DNA from 3 places in the Streptomyces sp. NPDC048441 genome. Region 1 is predicted to be linked to each of the others. Evidence: riboswitches for the same ligand, from Rfam matches in the RefSeq annotation. Region 1 holds a riboswitch; each other region holds the start of a gene.
What was found. A riboswitch is a leader RNA that binds a small molecule or an ion and turns the genes downstream of it on or off. The one in region 1 is predicted to bind thiamine pyrophosphate.
Positions count from the first base shown of each region.

Region 2: linked by a shared signal. The riboswitch ahead of thiO (glycine oxidase ThiO) and the one ahead of ACGFSB_RS31010 (thiamine ABC transporter substrate binding subunit) in region 1 are both predicted to bind thiamine pyrophosphate.
Region 3: linked by a shared signal. The riboswitch ahead of thiC (phosphomethylpyrimidine synthase ThiC) and the one ahead of ACGFSB_RS31010 (thiamine ABC transporter substrate binding subunit) in region 1 are both predicted to bind thiamine pyrophosphate.

Region 1 covers NZ_JBICXM010000015.1:110,282-117,356, forward strand. The annotation lists gene ACGFSB_RS30990 (LOG family protein) at 1-38, shown strand, start outside; gene ACGFSB_RS30995 (maleylpyruvate isomerase family mycothiol-dependent enzyme) at 78-869, opposite strand; gene ACGFSB_RS31000 (ABC transporter ATP-binding protein) at 930-1,952, opposite strand; gene ACGFSB_RS31005 (ABC transporter permease) at 1,952-3,562, opposite strand; gene ACGFSB_RS31010 (thiamine ABC transporter substrate binding subunit) at 3,691-4,794, opposite strand; TPP riboswitch at 4,878-4,994, opposite strand; gene rlmN (23S rRNA (adenine(2503)-C(2))-methyltransferase RlmN) at 5,034-6,140, opposite strand; gene ACGFSB_RS31020 (phosphatidate cytidylyltransferase) at 6,228-7,075, opposite strand, start outside.
Region 2 covers NZ_JBICXM010000005.1:157,700-164,774, reverse strand. The annotation lists gene ACGFSB_RS14435 (hypothetical protein) at 1-517, opposite strand, end outside; gene metF (methylenetetrahydrofolate reductase [NAD(P)H]) at 562-1,482, opposite strand; gene thiE (thiamine phosphate synthase) at 1,572-2,222, opposite strand; gene ACGFSB_RS14420 (Rv2175c family DNA-binding protein) at 2,311-2,676, opposite strand; gene ACGFSB_RS14415 (NAD(P)/FAD-dependent oxidoreductase) at 2,744-3,964, opposite strand; TPP riboswitch at 4,095-4,208, shown strand; gene thiO (glycine oxidase ThiO) at 4,206-5,405, shown strand; gene thiS (sulfur carrier protein ThiS) at 5,402-5,629, shown strand; gene ACGFSB_RS14400 (thiazole synthase) at 5,637-6,431, shown strand; gene pknB (Stk1 family PASTA domain-containing Ser/Thr kinase) at 6,543-7,075, shown strand, end outside.
Region 3 covers NZ_JBICXM010000003.1:212,032-219,106, reverse strand. The annotation lists gene ACGFSB_RS08930 (DUF5326 family protein) at 1-145, shown strand, start outside; gene ACGFSB_RS08925 (IclR family transcriptional regulator) at 431-1,156, shown strand; gene ACGFSB_RS08920 (SsgA family sporulation/cell division regulator) at 1,260-1,697, shown strand; gene ACGFSB_RS08915 (YibE/F family protein) at 1,757-3,166, opposite strand; TPP riboswitch at 3,238-3,393, shown strand; gene thiC (phosphomethylpyrimidine synthase ThiC) at 3,386-5,191, shown strand; gene ACGFSB_RS08905 (hypothetical protein) at 5,282-6,151, opposite strand; gene ACGFSB_RS08900 (metallophosphoesterase) at 6,333-7,075, opposite strand, start outside.

The sequences.
Region 1 (7,075 bases):
AGGTGCCGGGCGTACTGCGGGGATTCAGCCCCTTGTAGGGCCCCGGCTCTTCAAACGCTTGGGGGGCAAATGAGCTGCTACCCGAACGAAGCCCGCTCCAACCAGAACTCCAGCAACTCCCGCTCCCCCAACACCTCCACGGCTCCTCCATCCAGCGACCGCCGCCGATAGAACGCGAGCAGCACCTCGGTAAGCGGCCCCCGCAAGGCGACAGTCGCCTTCTCATGCCCCCGCCGCCAGGCGAATCCATCGTCACCGAACTCGACGAGCCACTCCGCGTTCAGCTCCGCCGCCGCGTCAGTCGCATGCAGATGAATACTGCGCCCCGCCCCCCGCAACTCAGCGGCGCTGTCCTCCGGATCGGCCCGCTGCACGTACCGCACGATCTCCAGCCACTCATCGATCGCATCGGCAGCGACATCCGGCGCGACCTCGTAAGGGACACCCGCGGCGATCGCCGCGTCCGCCCGGTGAATGGCCACCTCATGCGTCATACGCCGAACCCAGAACCCGGCGTTCCGCGGCTCGGCCCAGGTCCACACCGCCGTATCGGCACGCGCGGCGGAGAACGTCTTCGCGGCGAGCTCCGCGGTTTCCGCGAGCCACGCGTCGAGGGCGGCGGGATCGTCGCCCTCAGGGCCGCGGATGCCCGGGATCTCCTCCTCCGGAATGTCCTCCGTGGCCCGGCCTGCGACCAGTTGCTCGGCCCAGCGAACGGCACCGCCGGTATGGCGGGCGAGGTGGCCCAGCGTCCACTCCGGGCAGGTCGGCACCGTGGCCGAGAGATCGGCTCCGGCCAGGGTGGCCCGCAGCAGGCCCAGTTGATCCACCACTTCGGCGCAGTAGCGGTCGTACTCCAGTGACGTCATGGAGCGCACCCTAGATCGGCAACGGCTCCCCGAGCACCATGGTTTTCGCCCCACCCGGCCTCACCCCAGAACCACAACATCCCCCACGTCGAACCCGACCCCCACGGCCTCCCCCACCCCAGGCGCATCCCGCAACGCACAGGCCGCCTCGAGCCGCGGCCCCACCCCAGGCTCCAGGTGGACGGCGACATGCGTCCCTCGGAACGTCCGCGCCGTCACCACGCACGGCAGCCCCTCATCCGCAGGCACGAGCCGCACGCCGGCGGGCCGCACCAGCATCCGGCACCGCCCGTCCCGCGCACCCTCCGGCACCGGGATCTTGCCCCAGACGGTGTCCGCCACCTCACCGGCCACCGTCGCGTCGACGACGTTGTCGAAGCCGAGGAACCGCGCCACGAACTCGTCCGCCGGATGCCGCCAGACCTCAAGTGGCGTACCGGACTGGGCGATCCGCCCGTCCCGCATCACCACGACCCGGTCCGCGAGCGCGAAGGCCTCGCCCTGGTCATGCGTCACCGCAAGGACCGTCGTACCCAACTCACCGAAGAGTTCCCGGAGTTCGACGACAAGGCGCTCCCGCAGCGACCGGTCGAGCTGCCCGAGCGGCTCATCGAGCATGAGCAGCCGAGGCCGCGGCGCGAGCGCCCGCGCAAGAGCCACCCGCTGCTGCTCACCGCCCGAGAGCGAGGCGACGGCCCTCCGCTGCGCACCCGGCAGCCCTACCAGTTCGAGCAACTCGGCCACCCGGTCGGCCTGTTCGCCCCGCGAAGCGCCATGCATACGCAGCCCGAAGGCGACATTGCCCGCCACATCGCGCTGCGGGAACAGCTGATGGTCCTGGAACATCAGCCCGACCCCACGCTTGTGCGCGGGCACGCCACGCTGGTCCCTCCCGTCCAACAACACCTGCCCGCCATCGAGCTCCTGCAACCCGGCGACCGCCCGCAGCAGCGTCGACTTGCCGCTGCCGCTCGGCCCGAGCACGCACACGATCTCGTGCTCGTCGACCGCGAGCCCGACACGGTCGAGCACGGCCCGCGCCCCGAAACGTACTGTCGCCTTCTCCAGCGCCAGCAAGGCCATCAGAACTCCCCGGTCGTGCGGTCGGTACGGAGCCGTTCGAGCAGCAGCAGCGACACCGCACACACCACCATCAAGATCGTCGAAAGGGCCATCGCCTGACCGTAGTTGAGCTCACCGGCCCGCCCGAGCAGCCGAGCCACGGCCACCGGAAGGGTCGGGCTGTCCGGCCGCGCGATGAACACGGTCGCGCCGAACTCCCCCAGGGACACCGCGAAGGCGAACCCGGCGGCGATGAGCAGCGCCCGCCGCACCATCGGCAGATCGACCTCCCGCCACGCCCGCAGCGGCGAGGCCCCGAGGACGGCCGCGGCCTCGCGCAGGCGTCCGTCCACCGCGCGCAGGACGGGAAGCATGGTGCGTACGACAAAGGGCACGCCCACAAGCGCCTGCGCGAGCGGCACCAGAATCCACGTGGCCCGCAGGTCCAGCGGAGGCTTGTCCAGCGTGATCAAGAACCCGAAGCCGACCGTCACCGCGGACACCCCGAGCGGCAGCATCAACAGCGCGTCGAAACCGCGCACGAGCCGCCCGGCCTTCCGCGTGAGCGCCGCCGCGGCGAGCCCGCCGATCACCAGGGCGATGGCGGTGGCGGCGAGCGCGTACTGAAGTGAATTCCAGACCGCGTCGATCGGCGGGACGAGGAAGGCGCCCCCGTCGGCCGAGGTCAGCTCCTTGTAGTACGTGAAGCCATAGCCGCCGGGAGCGCTCAGCGAGCGCTCGATCAGCACTCCGAGCGGCAGCAGGATCAGCACGGCGATGGTGACCATGACCCCGGCGAGCAACGTCCACTGCCCCGCGCCGCGCGGCCGTCGCGGGACCGTCGAGGCGTCGACCAGCTTCAGCACGCCCTCCCGCCTGCGCACGGTCCACGCGTGCACGGCGAGGATCATGCCGACCGCTGCGAACTGCACGATGGTCAGGACGGCGGCCGTCGACAGGTCGAGGAGCTGGGCGGTCTGCCGGTAGATCTCGACTTCGAGGGTCGAGTACGCGGGTCCGCCGAGGATCTGCACGACACCGAACGAGGTGAACGTGAACAAGAAGACCATCAGAGCCGCCGCGGCGACCGCGGGGCCGAGCGCGGGCAGCGTCACGGTCCGCCAGGCCGTCCACCGCGAGGCGCCGAGCACCCGCGCGGCTTCCTCTTGGCGCGGGTCGAGCTGCGACCAGAGTCCGCCGACGGTCCGTACGACGACGGCGTAGTTGAAGAAGACATGTGCGAGCAGAATCGCCCACACAGTCGTGTCGAGCCGCACGCCCCACATCTCATCCAGCAGTCCACCCCGCCCGAGCAGCGCGAGGAACGCGGTCCCGACGACGACGGTCGGCAGCACGAACGGCACAGTGACGATCGCCCGGAGCACTTCCTTGCCCCTGAACTCGAAGCGCGCGAAGACGTACGCGCCGGGGAGCGCGACAAGCAGCGTGAGCGCGGTCGACGCGAGCGCCTGCCAGGTGGTGAACCACAGCACGTGCCGTACGTCGGACTGCCCGACGACATCCGCGATCCGCCCGAACTGCCAGTCCCCGCCCACCTTCAGGCCGCGCGCGACGATGGCGGCGACGGGATAGGCGAAGAAGACGGCGAAGAACGCGACGGGCACGGCCATCAGACCGAGCCGCGCCGCGCTCCCACGCGAGAGCCCCTTACGGGACTGGCCGCCCTTACGGGACTGGCCCTTAGGGGACTTGCCCGTCGGGGACTCGCCCGTCGGGGACTTGCCCGTCGGGGACTTGCTTACTTCAGTACGAGCGAGGTCCACGACTTGACCCACTGCTCGCGGTTGTCGGCGATCTTCTTCGGAGCCATGGTCTCCGGATCGTCGATCTTCACGCCGTGCTTGACGAACAGCTCGGGCAGCTCGGCGGACTCCCGCACCGGGTTCACGAACATGTTCAGCGGCATATCGTTCTGGAAGTTGTCACTGATCAGGAAGTCGAGAAGCGCCTTGCCGCCCTTCTCGTTCTTGGCGTTGCTGAGCAGGCCCGCGTACTCGACCTGCCGGAAGCAGGTACCGGTCGCGACGCCGGTCGGCGCCTCCTTGGGCTGCGGCTTCGCGTAGAGCACCTCGACCGGCGGGGACGAGGCGTACGAGACGACGAGCGGCCGATCCCCCTTGGCCTTCTTCCCCCCGGCAGACCCGGAGAACTCCTCGTTGTAGGCCTGCTCCCAGCCGTCGACGACCTTGACGCCGTTGGCCTTGAGCTTCTTCCAGTAGCCCTGCCAACCGTCGTCGCCGTACTCGGCGGCGCTGCCGAGCAGGAAGCCGAGACCGGGCGAGGAGGTCGCGACGTTCTCGGTCACCAACAAGTTCTTATATGCGGGCTTGGCCAGATCCCCGAAGGACTTCGGCGGCGCCAGCTTCTTGTCGGCGAAGTACTTCTTGTCGTAGTTGACGCAGATGTCGCCGCTGTCGACGGGCGTGACCCGATGCTTGTCCTGGTCGACGCGGAACTGCGAGACGATCTGGTCCGAGCCCTTGGCCTCGTACGACTGGAAGAGACCGTTGTCGAGCGCGCGCGAGAGCAAGGTGTTGTCCACCCCGAAGAACACATCCCCCTGCGGGTTGTCCTTCGACAGAATCGCCTTGTTCACAGCGGCGCCCGCGTCCCCGTCCTTGAGGACGTTGACCTTGTAGCCGGAGCTCTTCTCGAACGCCTTCAGTACGTCCTTGGAAACGTTGAAAGAGTCATGACTGACAAGCGTGACGCTCTTGGAGTCAGCCTTGTCGCCACCGCCCGACGAGCTGCCGCACGCGGAGAGCGCGACGAGCCCGAGGCCGACCGCGACCGCGGTCACGGTGATCTTCTTGGTGCTGCGGGTGGTGCTCACTGAGTTCAACTGAGTTCATTCCTCCTGGAGTGACCAGGAAGAGACGCGGCCCTGCCCACAGCCTTGAAGGGGCTGCGGGCAGGGCGCAACAGCTTGAGTGATGTCCGAACTTCCTACCCGGAATGACCCGGGCAAGGTTCAGAGGGTCTGCGGCCAACCTGTCCTTGGTGCCGCACTCTCAGCGCTGTGGCGCTCCCCTGTCGGAATATGAAGATGTGTTCCGGCTATGAAGTTGTGTTCCGGCCAGCCTAACGCTCGGACGCGGCGAGCTGGCCGCACGCCCCGTCGATCTCCTGACCACGGGTGTCACGAACCGTGACAGGCACCCCGTGGGCGGCGATGGCGTCCACGAAGGCCTTCTCGTCCTCCGGCCGCGACGCCGTCCACTTCGAGCCCGGCGTCGGGTTCAGCGGGATCAGGTTCACATGCACGGGCTTGTTCTTGAGCAGCCGCCCGAGACGGTCACCGCGCCACGCGTGGTCGTTGATATCCCGGATCAGCGCGTACTCGATGGAGAGGCGGCGCCCCGACTTGGCGGCGTACTCCCATCCTGCGTCAAGGACCTCACGCACGTTCCACCGCGTATTGACGGGTACGAGGGTGTCGCGAAGCTCGTCGTCGGGCGCATGCAGGGAGATGGCGAGGCGGCACTTGAAGCCCTCGTCGGCGAACCGGTGGATGGCGGGCACAAGCCCGACGGTCGACACGGTGATCCCACGCTGCGAAAGACCGACCCCATCGGGCTCGGGGTCGGTGAGCCGACGGATCGAGCCGACCACGCGGTTGTAGTTGGCGAGCGGCTCGCCCATGCCCATGAACACGATGTTGGAGAGCCGAGCGGGCCCACCCGGGATCTCTCCGTCCCTGAGCGCCCGCATCCCGTCCACGATCTGGTGCACGATCTCGGCGGTCGACAGATTCCGGTCGAGCCCGGCCTGTCCCGTCGCACAGAACGGACAGTTCATCCCACACCCGGCCTGCGACGAGATGCACATCGTCACGCGGTCCGGATAGCGCATGAGCACGGACTCGACGAGCGTCCCGTCGAAGAGCCGCCACAGCGTCTTGCGCGTGGTGTCGTCGTCACAGCTGATGTGCCGCACCACGGACATCAGCTCGGGAAGCAGCGCCTCCTGCAACTTCCCGCGCGAGCCGGCAGGGATATCGGTCCACTGCTCCGGATCGTGCGCGAACCGCGCGAAGTAGTGCTGCGAGAGCTGCTTGGCACGAAACGGTTTCTCGCCGACGGCGGCAACGGCTTCCTTGCGCTCGGCGGGCGTGAGGTCGGCGAGATGCCGCGGCGGCTTCTTGGCTCCGCGGGGCGCGACGAAGGTGAGTTCTCCGGGTACAGGCATGGTCCGTCCAGTGTCGCAGACATACAGCAAGGGGCCCGCCGCCCTGTGGACAACGAACCCCTCGCGTACAGATACGCAGGTCAGCCGTCAGCCAGACCCCACGAAGATGACAAGCAGCAGCCACACCACCGGTGCGGTCGGCAGCAGCGAGTCGAGGCGGTCCATGATGCCGCCGTGGCCGGGGAGCAGCGTGCCCATGTCCTTGATGCCGAGGTCACGCTTGATCATGGACTCGCCGAGGTCACCGAGCGTCGCGCTCGCGGCGACCGCGAGGCCGATGAGCAGCCCCTGCCACCACGTGCCGTCGTCGATCAGGAACTCCATGCACAGCGCACCCCCCGCCATCGCGAACGTCACGGCACCGACCAGGCCCTCGCGGGTCTTGCCGGGGCTGATGCGCGGGGCGAGCTTGTGCTTGCCGAAGCGCCAGCCGATCGCGTACGCCCCGGTGTCGCTGACCACGGTCAGGAGCAGGAACGTGAGCACCCGCATCGCGCCGTCGTCCGCGGTGAGCATCATCGCCACGAACGTCGCGAGGAACGGGACGTAGAACGCCGCGAAGACGCCCGCCGTGACGTCCTTCAGATAGCCGTCGGGCGGCTCGGTCATCCGCCAGACGAGCACCGCGAGCGCGGTGAGCGCCATGGCGACCCAGGCGCCCTCGGGCCCGCGGACGTATCCGGCGACGACCATCGCGGCGCCGCCCACCGCGAGCGGGACCAGCGGCGCCTTGATGCCCTTGCGCTCCTCGAGCCGCGAGGTGAGCTCCCAGAGGCCGACCACGACGGCGACCGCTATGACGCCGATGAAGAGGGCCTTCACGATGAAGAGCGACGCGACGATCACCGCGCCGAGCCCCACGCCGACTCCTATGGCCGCCCCGAGATCACGGCCCGCGCTCTTCTTCTGCGGCGCCTGTGGCGCCTTGGGGGCGG
Region 2 (7,075 bases), on a different contig from region 1:
AGCCGTAGCCACTGTCCGCCGGGGCGGCCTGCTGCTGTGCGTACGCCGGGTCGCTGTAGATGCCGTACTGCCCGGTGTCGTCGGGCAGGGGCTCCGGAGCGTAGACACCGCCCGGGGCCTGCTCAGGCGGAGGCGGTCCCATCGGATCCATCGGGCCCATCGCACCCGCCTGCTCGTACTCGAGGTCGGAGACCTGGAGCGTCGGCTCCTGGGCCGCATCGGCACCCCGCGGCGTCGTCTTGCGGCGCTTGCTCAGGCCCGGCTGGCCGCCGAGCGCCCAGCCGGTCGAGAAGCCGCGGCGGAACGACAGCGTCACGTACGTCTGTCCCGTGGCGAAGGCGATCGCACCGACCGCGATGACCACCACCGACGGCATCAGCACGCCGATGACCACACCGAGGAAGCCGCCGAAGGCGAGCAGCCGCCAGCGCAGCCGCGCCTTGTACTGCAGCAGCACCTCGCCGAGCAGCCACAGCGCGACGCCGCCGAACGCGATGTAGAGGACCGTCCAGCCCATGTACGCCCCTCTCCCCACGGCCGCCGCCTCAGGGGTACGGCCGGTCAGGCCTGCGGGTGATGCAGGCCCAGATTTTCGTAGATTTCCAACGTCGCCGTGGAGTTGTTGAGCGTGATGAAGTGCAGTCCAGGAACACCCTCGGCCAGCAACCGCGCGCAGAACTCCGTCGCGAACTCGATGCCAATGGAGCGTACAGCCGCCGGATCGTCTTTGGCTGTGAGGATGCGCTCTTTGAGAGCCGAGGGGAAGGAAGCGTTGCTGAGCTGGGGCAGCCGCTCCAACATGCGCACGTTCGTCACCGGCATGATCTCCGGGATGATCGGCGTCGCACAGCCCGCGGCCTCGACCCGGTCGCGAAGGCGCAGATACTCCTCCGGATAGAAGAACATCTGTGTGATCGCGTAGTCGGCGCCCGCGCGGCACTTGTCGACGAAGTGCCGGACGTCGGTGTCCCAGTCGGGCGAGCGCGGATGCATCGCGGGGAAGGCCGCGACGCCCACGCAGAAGTCGCCCGACTCCTTGATCAGCTCGACCAGTTCGGCGGCGTACGTAAGGCCCTTGGGGTGCTTGACCCAGTCCGCGAGAGGGTCACCGGGCGGGTCGCCGCGGACCGCGAGCATGTTCCTGATCCCGGCATCCGCGTACTGCCCGATGATGTTGCGCAGCTCGGCCACGGAGTGGTCGACCGCGGTCAGGTGGGCGACGGGCGTGAGCGTCGAGTCGGCGACGATCTGCTGCGTTTCCTTGACCGTGCCCGCCCGTGTCGAGCCGCCCGCGCCGTACGTCACGGAGACGAAGCTGGGGGCCACCGCCTCGACCCGGCGCAGGGCGTTCCACAGGTTCCGCTCGCCCTTCGCGGTCTTCGGCGCCGAGAACTCGAAGGAGTAGGTCGTCTTGCCGGTCGCGAGCATGTCGCGCACGGTCCGTGCGCGATCAGTTCTGGTGGAAGCAGTGCCTAGGGCCATACGGGCAGGTTAGCGACGGGGCACCGCTACCGGCCAATCCCCGTCCATCCTGCGGACAACCTCCACGAAGGATGGCCGAAGATCGCCGATCAGGCCGTGCGCAGCCGCTTCGCGAAGTCGGCCGCCGCGGCGGCCGGATCGTCGGCCTCGGTGATGGCCCGTACGACGACGACACGGCGGGCGCCCGCTTCGAGCACCTCGTCCAGATTTCCCGCGTCGATGCCGCCGATCGCGAACCACGGGCGGTCCGTGCCGAGCGACGCGGTGTACCGGACCAGGTCGAGCCCGGGGGCGTACCGGCCCGGCTTGGTGGGTGTCGGCCAGCAGGGTCCTGTGCAGAAGTAGTCCACGCCGTCCTGTGTGGCCGCCGCGGCGGCCTCGGTGTCGGCATGAGTGGAGCGGCCGACGAGGACGTCATCTCCGAGGATCGCGCGGGCCGCGGGCACGGGCAGGTCGCCCTGGCCCAGGTGCAGCACGTCGGCGCCGATGGCGTGCGCGACGTCCGCGCGGTCGTTCACCGCGAGGAGCTTGCCGTGCCGCCGGGCGGCGTCGGCGAAGACCTGGAGGTGGTCGAGCTCCTCGGCCGCCTCCATGCCCTTGTCGCGCAGCTGCACGATGTCGACGCCGCCCGCGAGAACGGCGTCGAGGAACTCCGGGAGGTCTCCCTGGCGCTTGCGGGCGTCCACGCACAGGTAGAGACGGGCGTCCGCGAGCTGCTCGCGGGCAGGCTTGGTGGCCATGGAGAGGTCCCCCCGGGGTCGGTGGCGTACGGACCGGCGCGTCCCTGGGGACACGCCGGTCCGTACGCCGGACGGTTTTCCGTGTCGGTCAGACGGCGAGCGCCTGGGCGCGGCGCTTCACCTCCGTGCCGCGATTCTCGCTCAGGGCCTGCGCGGGCGTGCCGGGCAGGGTCGGGTCGGGAGTGAAGAGCCACTCCAGCATCTCTTCGTCGGAGAAGCCGTCGTCCCTCAGGAGCGTCAAGGTGCCGGTCAGGCCCTTGACGATCTTGTCGCCGTCGATGAAGGCGGCCGGCACCGCGAGCGCGCGGTTCTCACCACGGCGCACGGCGATCACTTGGCCCTCCTTGACCAGCTGGCGCACACGCGTCACCTCGACGTCGAGCATTTCTGCGATGTCGGGGAGGTGGAGCCACTCGGGGACGAGAGCATCAGTCTTTGCGTCAATCTCGGTCACGGGTCAAGCGTATCGCTGGCCACTGACACCGGCCGGGCACAGGGTGCGCCCCGGGGCTGCCCCAGGGCTAGGGAAGCGTTGCCTTCTTCAGCGGCACCGCGGGATCCGATGCCAGCTCAGGGGAGAGGCGCATGCCCGCCTCGATCAGCTTGCGGCCCTGGGCCAGGTCCCTGGGGCGGCCCACAGCGAGGACCGCCACCAGTACGCCCTCCCTGAGCCAGCACACCGTCCAGGCCGCGCCCGAGGGGTCGCCGCGCCGGATCAGCTCGTCGGCGGGCGCGTGGTGGCCCGCGTACTGCACGAAGCGGCCGAACTGCTCGGACCAGAAGTACGGGACCGGGTCGTACGCCGAAGGGGTCTCGCCGATGATGTTCGCCGCCACCGTGCGCGGGCCCTGGAGTGCGTTGTCCCAGTGGTGAACGAGAAGTCGCTCGCCATACCTTCCCGAAGGGAAGGAGGAGCAGTCGCCGACCGCGTACACATCGGGTTCCGACGTACGCAGGTGGTCGTCGGCGACGATTTCCCGGTGGGCGCCCAGGGTGATGCCGGAGCCCCCGAGCCAGTCCGTGGCGGGGCGGGCGCCGATGCCGACGACGACCGCGTCCGCGGGCAGCCGTGTGCCGTCGTCCAGGAGGACACTGCCGGGCTCGACGCGCTCCACGCGCGCGTGGGTGCGCAGCTCGGCTCCGGAGTCCGCGTACCAAGCCGCCATGGGCGCCGCGACCTCGGCGGGCAGCGCCCCCGCGAGCGGGCGCCCGGCGGCCTCGACCACGGTGACGGAGCAGCCCGCCTCGCGTGCGGCGGTCGCGAACTCGGCGCCGATCCAGCCCGCGCCGACGACCACGATGCGGTGCTGCTCGGCCAGCACAGGCCGCAGCCGTTCGGCGTCGTCCAGGGTGCGCAGCAGATGGACACCGGGCACTCCGGAGGCGCCGGGCAGCAGGATCGGCTGGGCGCCGGTGGCAATGACGAGGACGTCGTAGGGCACGGGCCCCGACGAGGTGTCCAGCTCGTGGGCGGCTGGACGGACGCCGGTGACCTCGTGGCCCAGGCTCAGCTCGATGCCGAGCGCCTCGAAGTCGATGTCGAAGGCGGAGCCCTCCGCCTTGCCGAGCAGTACTGCCTTGGACAGCGGCGGCCTGTCGTACGGCTGGTGCGGCTCCGCGCCGATCAGGGTGACCGCACCGGCGAACCCCTGGTCCCGCAGGGCCACGGCGGTCTGCACCCCGGCCATCCCCGCGCCGACGATGACGATCCGCCGCTCTGTCTGCCTCCGCTGCTCACTCACCCGATCACTGTAGGGCGGCGGGCGTCGCACGCCTCAGAGTGCGACGAGGAGATCTCTGACACACCGTCACTGCCCGTGCGCGGGCAGCTCCCCTACTGTCGTCGGACGCGACGGGCTAGGGTGGCCGGTGCGAAACACTCGCGGGAGCCCGGACGCACCGGGCTGAGAGGGAGGCTGGGACGGCCTCCGACCGTACGAACCTGATCCGGGTCATGCCGGCGAAGGGAGGGGCTGGACGCCCATGCATCCACGTACATCACCCCGTACGACGAACAGCACGAACGACGTCGTTGTCGTCGGGGGCGGCATCATCGGCCTGGTCACGGCCTGGCGCGCGGCACAGCGCGGCCTGTCCACCGCGGTCGTGGACCCGGATCCCGGCGGCGGCGCGGCGCAGGTCGCCGCGGGCATGTTGGCCGCCGTCACCGAGCTGCACTACGGCGAGCAGGCGCTGCTCGGCCTGAATCTCGCCTCCGCGAAGCGCTATCCCGAGTTCGCGGCCGAGCTCACGGAGGCGAGCGGCCGCGATCTCGGCTACCGCGCGTCAGGCACGCTCGCCGTCGCACTCGACTCCGACGACCGCGCCCATCTGCGCGAACTGCACACCCTTCAGCAGCAGTCGGGGCTCACGTCGGAGTGGCTGAGCGGGCGCGAGTGCCGCCGCCTCGAGCCGATGCTCGCGCCGGGAGTCCGTGGCGGGCTCCGAGTGGACGGCGACCACCAGGTCGACCCGCGCAGGCTCGCCGCCGCGCTCCTGGTGGCCTGCGAGCGGGCGGGAGTGATCTTCCACCGCGTGTGGGCCGAGCGCCTCTCGGTCGTACGGGACCGGGCCACCGGAGTCGTACTCGCCGACGGCACCGCCCTGGAGGCCGGTCTGACCGTGCTCGCGGGCGGCAGCCTCAGCGGGCGCCTCGCAGGGGTCCCGGAGGGCGTGCTGCCGCCCGTACGCCCCGTGAAGGGGCAAGTGCTCCGGCTCACGGTGCCGGAGCGTTACGCGCCGTTCCTGAGCCGCACCGTGCGCGCCGTCGTGCGCGGCAGCCACGTCTATCTGGTGCCGCGCGAGAACGGCGAGCTCGTCGTCGGCGCGACCAGCGAAGAGCTCGGCTGGGACACGACGGTCACCGCGGGCGGCGTGTACGAGCTGCTTCGGGACGCCCACGAACTCGTACCGGGCATCACGGAACTCCCGCTGACCGAGACCCGCGCGGGTCTGCGCCCCGGCTCCCCGGACAACGCGCCCCTGCTCGGCCCGACCGCGCTCCCCGGCCTCCAGCTGGCCACCGGGCACTACCGCAATGGCGTGCTTCTCACGCCCATCACCGGCGACGTCATGGCGCACGCCCTGACCACCGGTGAACTGCCCGACGAGGCGCGGGGGTTCACTCCCCTGCGCTTTGTCCGCACCCCTCTTACGAAGCGCTTCATGGAGCAGCCCGCATGACCCTCTCAGCCGATACAGCCGGTACAGCCGTCTCCGTCAACGGGGAAGTGCGCGATGTGGCCGCGGGCACCACGCTCGAAGCCCTCGTCGCCACCCTCACCGTCGCGCCCTCCGGCGTCGCCGCCGCGCTCAACGAAACCGTCGTCCCGCGCGCGCGGTGGTCAACCACCGCACTCGCCGACGGCGACCGTGTCGAAGTCCTCACCGCCGTCCAAGGAGGCTGAACCGACCATGGCAGACGACCCTTTCGTCATCGGCGGGCTCACCCTTTCCTCGCGCCTGATCATGGGTACGGGCGGTGCGCCGAGCCTGGACGTCCTGGAACGGTCCCTCGTCGCCTCCGGAACGGAGCTGACGACGGTCGCGATGCGCCGCCTCGATCCCGGCGTGCAGGGCTCGGTGCTCTCCGTCCTCGACCGGCTCGGCATCCGGGTCCTGCCGAACACGGCGGGCTGCTTCACCGCGGGCGAGGCCGTCCTGACCGCCCGGCTCGCTCGCGAAGCGCTCGGCAGTGACCTGATCAAGCTGGAGGTCATCGCGGACGAGCGCACTCTGCTCCCCGACCCGATCGAGCTCATCGACGCCGCCGAGACCCTGGTCGACGACGGCTTCACGGTGCTTCCGTACACGAACGACGATCCTGTCCTGGCCCGGAAGCTGGAGGACGTGGGCTGTGCGGCGATCATGCCGCTCGGCTCCCCCATCGGTTCTGGGCTCGGCATCCGTAACCCGCACAACTTCCAGCTGATCGTCGAGCACGCACGCGTGCCGGTGATCCTGGACGCGGGGGCGGGGACGGCGTCCGACGCGGCGCTCGCGATGGAGCTGGGGTGCGCGGGTGTGATGCTCGCCTCCGCCGTGACGCGGGCCCAGGAGCCGGTCCTCATGGCCGAGGCCATGCGGCACGGGGTCGAGGCGGGGCGCCTCGCGTACCGGGCCGGGCGGATTCCCCGGCGGCACTTCGCCGAGGCGTCGTCTCCCGCGGAGGGCCTGGCCCGGCTGGATCCGGAGCGGCCCGCGTTCTGAGTGCCGCACAGCGCCGCACAGTGCCGCACGCCTGTTACAGGTCGGCTGCAGTCGAGCTCCGAGGACACCCGGACGGGCAACGGTGTCAGCGGTGGCTCGTAGACTCCCTGCGTGGACACGACCCTTCAAGACCCGCTCGTCGGCCAGGTGCTCGACGGCCGCTATCGCGTGGACGGACGGATCGCGGTCGGCGGGATGGCCACGGTCTACCGGGCCGTGGACACCCGCCTCGACCGCGTGCTCGCGCTCAAGGTGATGCACCCGACGCTGGCCGCCGACGTCTCGTTCGTCGACCGCTTCATCCGCGAGGCGAAGTCGATCGCCCGGCTCTCGCACCCGAACGTGGTGGGGCTGTTCGACCAGGGTGCCGACGGTGCGTACGTCTATCTGGCGATGGAGTACGTCGCCGGGTGCACCCTGCGTGACGTCCTGCGTGAGCGCGGGGCCCTGCAGCCGCGGGCCGCGCTCGACATCCTGGAGCCGGTCCTCGCCGCGCTCGGCGCCGCGCACCGGGCCGGGTTCGTGCACCGCGACATGAAGCCGGAGAACGTCCTCATAGGGGACGACGGCAGGGTCAAGGTCGCCGACTTCGGTCTCGTCCGCGCGGTGGACACCGTCACGAACACGACCGGCACGATCCTCGG
Region 3 (7,075 bases), on a different contig from region 1:
GTTCGGCGGTTTGATAGCGACCGTCGTGGGATTCGTGGTCGGTCTGTTGTTCAAGGCGCTGATTTTCGTGGCGATCGTGGGCGGACTGATCTACGTCGTACGGAAGTTCATAACCGGCTCGACCTCTTCGCGCAGCGGTTGGTGACTTCTCGCAACTGTTAGCTCGGGCGGGGGAAGTTTCCTGCCGAGACGCCTTAGATCGGTGGCCAAGGGTTAGAGTCCGAAAACCGACGGGGCGAACCCCGCTCGGGCGCACTGCGCCCCCACCCGCGTAACCCCGGGCACGGGTGGAACACCCCACGCGTTTCGGGAGTGAACCTTGGCCACGGTTGACACCACACCCGCCGACACTTCGTCCAACGAGCCCTCCTTCAGGGGGTCGCCAACGGTCACGGCCGCAACTGTCGCCGCGCCGACCCTCATTGGCTCTGTGCAGCGGGCGATACGGCTCCTTGAGGCCGCCTCCTCGCACCAGGAGGGGGCACCCGCCAAGCAGTTGGCCCGAGAGGCAGGGCTGGCGCTTCCCACGGCCTATCACCTGCTGCGCACGTTGACGCACGAAGGCTATCTGCGCCGGGAGAAGGGCGTGTTCGTGCTCGGCGAGGCGGCCGAGCGAATGAGCGCCAGCGGGGCACAGCAGAATCGTCGCGGCATGATCGGCGAGGCCCTGGAGCACTGGCGCGACGCCATCGGCGTACCGGTGTACTTCGCCGTCTACCGCGAGGGCGAGATCGAGGTCGTGGCTGTCGCGGACACGCCGGGGAATCCGGCGGTGGAGGAGTGGGCCGACTTCCGCGAGACCGGCCACGCTCATGCGATCGGGCAGTGTCTGCTCGCCCAACTCGACGACGAACAGCGGCAGGACCACCTCGACCGCTATCCCGTGCAATCGATCACTCGGTACTCGGTCCGTGACGACCGGAGCCTCATGCGCCGCCTGAACGGGATGGGGCGGATGCGGCCCGTGGTGGAGCGGCAGGAGTACGCGTTGGGAACGGTCTGCGCCGCTATTCCGATCACTGCGGGTAACACAGCGGCCACGATGGCCATTTCTGTTCCCTCCTACCAAGCTGAGCGGCTTCTGCCCGCAGCCGAGCGGTTGCAAGGTGAGATCGGAAAGCTACTAGGGACACTTGCCTTCTCTATCAGCATCTGAAAACTCACTCCTTGTGATCTGATGTGTACGTTAAGCAAGATGCCATGAGTGTCAGGGAGTTGGTTCCTGGCCAGTCGAGGTTTAGCGACGGGGTAGGCGGGCGATGCGCGAGTCGGTTCAGGCTGAGGTCATGATGAACTTCCTAGTGTCCGAGGAGCTGTCGTTCCGTATCCCGGTGGAACTGAGCTATGAGACCGGCGATCCCTACGCCATCCGGTTGACCTTCCACCTCCCCGGAGACGCCCCCGTGACCTGGACTTTCGGGCGCGAGCTGCTGATCGACGGGGTGGGCAGGGCGTGCGGGGACGGGGACGTGCGCATCGCGCCCACCGATCCCGAGCTGCTCGAGGAGGTCCTCATCAGGCTTCAGGTCGGCGCGGACCAGGCGCTGTTCCGGGTGGGCATCCCGCCGCTGCTCGCCTTCCTGGACCGTACGGACAAGCTGGTGCCGCTGGGCCAGGAGCGTGCACTGGCCGACTTCGAGACGCACCTGGACGAGGCGCTGGACCGGATCCTCGCCGAGGAGCAGAGCGCGGGCTGACCTGCGGATCAACGGACGGAGCCGGTTGGCATATTGGTGCATTTCGTGGCATCGGCGGCTCAGTGCTTGCGGCGGCGTCCCCCGCCGCCGCCGCGGGACTGCTTGGCGGGTGCGGGTGCGGGTGCGGGAGCGCTTGGAGTACCTGGAGCACCTGGGGTGGCTGTCACGCGGGTCGCGCGGCCCGTGGGGGTCCCGCGGTCGGCCGAGACCACGAGGGCCGCGAGTGCGGTCGTCACCGGGACCGAGGCGACCAGGCCGATCGAGCCGACCAGGGTGCGGACGATCTCCTCGGCCACCAGCTCGCTGTTGGCCACCGTGCCCACGCTGCTCTGGGCGATCGAGAAGAGCAGCAGCAGGGGCAGCGCGGCGCCCGCGTAGGCCAGGACGAGGGTGTTGACGACCGAGGCGATGTGATCGCGGCCGATGCGGATGGCGGCGCGGTACAGGCCGCGCCAGCCCATGGTGGGGTCGGCCTGGTGCAGTTCCCAGACCGCCGAGGTCTGCGTCACGGTCACATCGTCGAGCACGCCGAGCGAGCCGATGATGACGCCGGCGAGGAGCAGACCGCTCATGTCGATGGACGGGTACAGGCCGTGGATCAGGCCCGTGTTGTCGTCCGTGTTGCCGGTGAGGGAGGCCCAGCCGATGAAGATCGAGCCGAGCAGCCCGATCAGGAGCAGAGAGATCAGCGTGCCGAGGACAGCCACTGATGTGCGCGCGGTGAGTCCGTGGCAGAGATAGAGCGCGATCAGCATGATCGCGCTGGCCCCGATCACCGCCACGACCAGCGGATTCGATCCCTGGAGGATCGCGGGAAGGATGAAGAAGGTGAGGACGAGGAAGCTCAACGCCAGTGCGACCAGAGCCATGATGCCGCGCAGCCGGCCCACCACGACGACGGCGAGGGCGAAGATCCCGGCGAGCAGCGCCATGGGGAACTTCCGGTTCACATCGGTGACCGAGTACTGCAGCGCGTCGGGAGCCTTGGGCTCATAGGCGACCACCACCTGCTGGCCCTGCCTCAACTGCCGCGGTGAGTCCGGCTGGACGATCTCGGTGAAGGTGCGGCCCTTCTCCTTGCCGCTCGTCACCTCGATCGTGGCCTTCTTGCAGGTGCCCTTCGCCCGGGACTGCGCGGACTGGCCCTCAGCGGTGGAGGTGTCGCCGTTGGGCGGGGTCTGTGAGGCGTTCACGTCCGAGCAGGGGAGCTCCTGCAGCTTCGTCACCGTGGCCGACTGGGTCTGCCGGTCGAAGCCGACTCCGGTGCGCTCATGGGCGGGCGCGCCGCCGGGCCAGAGCACCGCGAGTCCTACGACGACCGCCACGGCGAAAGGGATCAGCACGGCGGCGATGACCTTGCGCAGATGCTTGGAGACGGGCGCGGCCGGGCCGTGGTTGTGGGAGTGGCCGTGCGGGTCCGGCGGCGGGTTCTGGGCGGGCGGCTGGGACGGCGGTTGTGTGGTGGTCACTGCCCGATCATCGCAAGAACGGAGGGGGCCCTCTGTTCAGCGCGCCCGACAGGACGCTAGCGTGGGGGCACCTTTGCAATCGCGGGAGCTCGGAGCACCGGGCTGAGAGGGCGCTGACCTCCGTACGAAGCGGCACAAAAAGTGCACGAGCCGTACGGGATTCGCTGCGTCGACCGCCGAACCTGTTACCGGGTAATGCCGGCGTAGGGAGTAGGTCTCATGACCACATCGGACACACGCACGCCTGCCTCCAGCAGCGACGAGAACGGCGGGAACGACGAGACCGTCGCCGCGGAGGCCGGGAAGTCCATCGGCTGGCACAAGGCGTATGTCGAGGGCTCACGCCCCGACCTGCGGGTGCCGGTCCGCCAGGTGCACCTCACCAACGGCAAGGCCGTGACCCTGTACGACACTTCGGGGCCGTACACCGACGAGTCCATCGACACCGACGTCCGCCGGGGCCTCGCGCCCCTCCGGGAGAACTGGATCATCGCCCGCGGTGACACCGAGGAGTACACGGGCCGTCCGCCCCGCCCCGAGGACGACGGCATCAAGCACACCTCACCGCGCGGCGGCCTGAAGAACCTCGACGCGGTCTTCCCCGGCCGCCCGCGCCAGCCGCGCAGGGGCCGCGAGGGCCAGGCGGTGACGCAGCTCGCGTATGCCCGCCGCGGTGAGATCACGCCCGAGATGGAGTTCATCGGGATCCGCGAGAACCTCGACCCCGAGGTCGTGCGCGCGGAGGTCGCCGCGGGCCGCGCGGTGATCCCCGCCAACGTGAACCACCCGGAGATCGAGCCGATGATCATCGGCAAGAAGTTCCTGGTGAAGGTCAACGCCAACATCGGCAACTCCGCGGTCACCTCCTCCATCGAGGAGGAGGTGGACAAGATGACCTGGGCGACCAAGTGGGGCGCCGACACGGTCATGGACCTCTCCACCGGGCGCAACATCCACACCACCCGCGAGTGGGTCCTGCGCAACTCCCCCGTCCCCATCGGCACCGTGCCGCTCTACCAGGCCCTGGAGAAGGTCGACGGCCAGGCCGAGGCGCTGACCTGGGAGATCTACAAGGACACGGTCATCGAGCAGGCCGAACAGGGCGTGGACTACATGACGGTGCACGCGGGCGTGCGCCTTCCGTACGTCCCGCTGACCGCCAACCGCAAGACCGGCATCGTCTCGCGCGGCGGCTCGATCATGGCGGCCTGGTGTCTCGCGCACCACAAGGAGAGCTTCCTCTACGAGAACTTCGAGGAGCTCTGCGAGATCCTCGCGTCGTACGACGTGACGTACTCGCTCGGCGACGGCCTGCGCCCCGGTTCGATCGCGGACGCCAACGACGAGGCGCAGTTCGCCGAGTTGCGCACCCTCGGGGAACTCAACACGATCGCCAAGCGTCATCACGTACAGACCATGATCGAGGGCCCCGGGCACGTCCCGATGCACAAGATCAAGGAGAACATCGACCTTCAGCAGGAGATCTGCGAGGAGGCGCCGTTCTACACGCTCGGCCCGCTGACCACGGACATCGCGCCCGCGTACGACCACATCACCTCCGGCATCGGCGCCGCGATGATCGGCTGGTGGGGCACGGCGATGCTCTGCTACGTCACGCCCAAGGAGCACCTGGGCCTGCCCAACCGGGACGACGTGAAGACCGGCGTCATCACGTACAAGATCGCGGCCCACGCGGCGGACCTCGCCAAGGGGCACCCGGGCGCGCAGGACTGGGACGACGCGCTCTCGGACGCACGCTTCGAGTTCCGCTGGGAGGACCAGTTCAACCTGGCCCTCGACCCGGTCACGGCACGGGAGTTCCACGACGAGACGCTGCCGGCGGAGCCCGCGAAGACGGCGCATTTCTGCTCGATGTGCGGGCCGAAGTTCTGCTCGATGAAGATCTCGCACGACATCCGGCGTGAGCACGGCGGCACGCAGGACGAGATCAAGGCGGGCATGGACCAGAAGTCCAAGGAGTTCGCGGCAGCAGGAAACCGCGTGTATCTGCCGATCGCCGACTGAGCGGCGTCACGCACCGCCGCCGACCGGGCATCGGTCGGTACGCACCGCGCTTCGGGCGGGCTTCGCGCCCGCCCGAGGCAGCGTCGCGCACTACTCCGGCTTGTGGTCAGGGCCGCCGAAGTCCGGGCTTGAGAAGTCCGGGCTCGAGTAGCTCGGGCGCGGCCTTGACGGGCCGCCGTCCGGGCTGCTGAACCCCGGCCTGTGATAGCCGAGTTGGGGTATGCGGCTCGGGTCCGTCGATGGCGTACGGGCCACGTGTGCCGCCCCCGGATCCGCGAGTGCTTCCCGCAGGAACGGCAGGACGCCGCGCTCCATGAGTGCCTCGCCCCAGGCTTCCCTGGCGCGGACCACCTCCTCGTTCCATTCGCCGTACGCACCGGCCTGGAGCGAGGTGGAGCCGTTGCGCAGGGCGGCCAGGAGCAGACCGATCGCGGCGACCAGGATGCCCCCTGCGGTGAGCGCGCCGAACAGCCATCCCGCGGTGATCAGGGTGTCCGCGAAGGCGGGCTCGGGGTTGAGCATTTTCAGGATGTAGCCGACGAGCAGGAAGATCGCGGCGGCCGCCCCCGCGAGCACGGGTGCGAGCACGGCGACTACCGCTATCGCCCCCGCCCCTGACGTCTGGGCGGTGACCTCCCCCATCGTGGTGGCGAGACCGAGGCCGCCCGAGCCGGTTTCCGCCGGCCCTTCGCTGCCCCTCTCCTGGATCGATGATGCGGCAGATCCGCTTTCGCGCAGTTCCTCGCGGATCTTCACGTAGGTCGCGTACTCGGTCGTGGCGGCGGCCGTGATCAGCGCAGTGGCGTTCAGTGCCATGGTGCGCAGCTGCTCGGGATTGAGCCGCTCGCCCACTGCGGCGAGATCAGGACGATCTGGTGCGGTGCGCAGCGCCTCATCGAGGATCCGCTCGAATTCGGGGCGGTCCTCATTCAGCAGGTGTGGAGCGCTGTTCATGTGCATCCCCCGATGCTCCGTAGGGCTTGGGGCTCGCATGGGTGCGAGCCGTCGGGCAGAAACGGAGGGGAGCCTGCTACGGATAAGCCGATGGTAGAGCCGTGACGGCACGCGGTGACAGGGGGTTTCCAGAAATAGGCCCCCTGGCCAGCGTGATCCTGTACTCGTGTGCCTGCCCGGAGAACGCTCAGCTATCCAGGGGAAGTTGGCAGACCAGCAGCTTTCCGGCCATGGTCACTCCGCCGTCCATGGCGATGGCGAGGCCGCCTGCGTAGATGTGCGGTCCCTCGATGACGGGGCCGCCACCGTCCGAGTCGTCCTCGGAGCCGACATCGCCGAGCAGATACGGGATAGGGCTGTGACCATGGACGATGCGGTGGCCGCCGTACATGTCGAGGAGTTCGCGTACGGCAGCGGGGCCTGACTCGTCACGGAAGGCGAAGCGCTTGGTGAACTTCCGGAAGAGGTCCCAGCATTCGTCCGCGTCGTTGCGCGTGAGGGTCTCGCGGACCGTGTCGTTCACGGCCTCGATCGAGTCGCCGTAATCCAGATAGGCGGTTGTGTCGGAGTGCATCAGGAGATGCCCGTCCTCCGACTCGATCGCGTCGAGGCGGGCCATCCACTGGAGATGGTGGTCCTCCAGGCGCTCCATGTCGGTCTTCTGACCGCCGTTCAGGAGCCAGGCGGCCTGGAAAGTGGCGGTGCCCGCGCCGGAGTTGACCGGGGTGTCGCCGAACCGCTTCGCGCCGAGCAGGAGCAGTTCGTGGTTGCCCATGAGGGCCTTGCAGTAGCCGCCGGCGGCGGCCGCCTGCGCGGACAGGCGCATCACGAGGTCGATGACGCCGATGCCGTCGGGGCCGCGGTCGGTGAAGTCGCCGAGGAACCAGAGGCGCGCGTTGTCCGCGGACCAGTCGCCGTCCGCGTCGATGA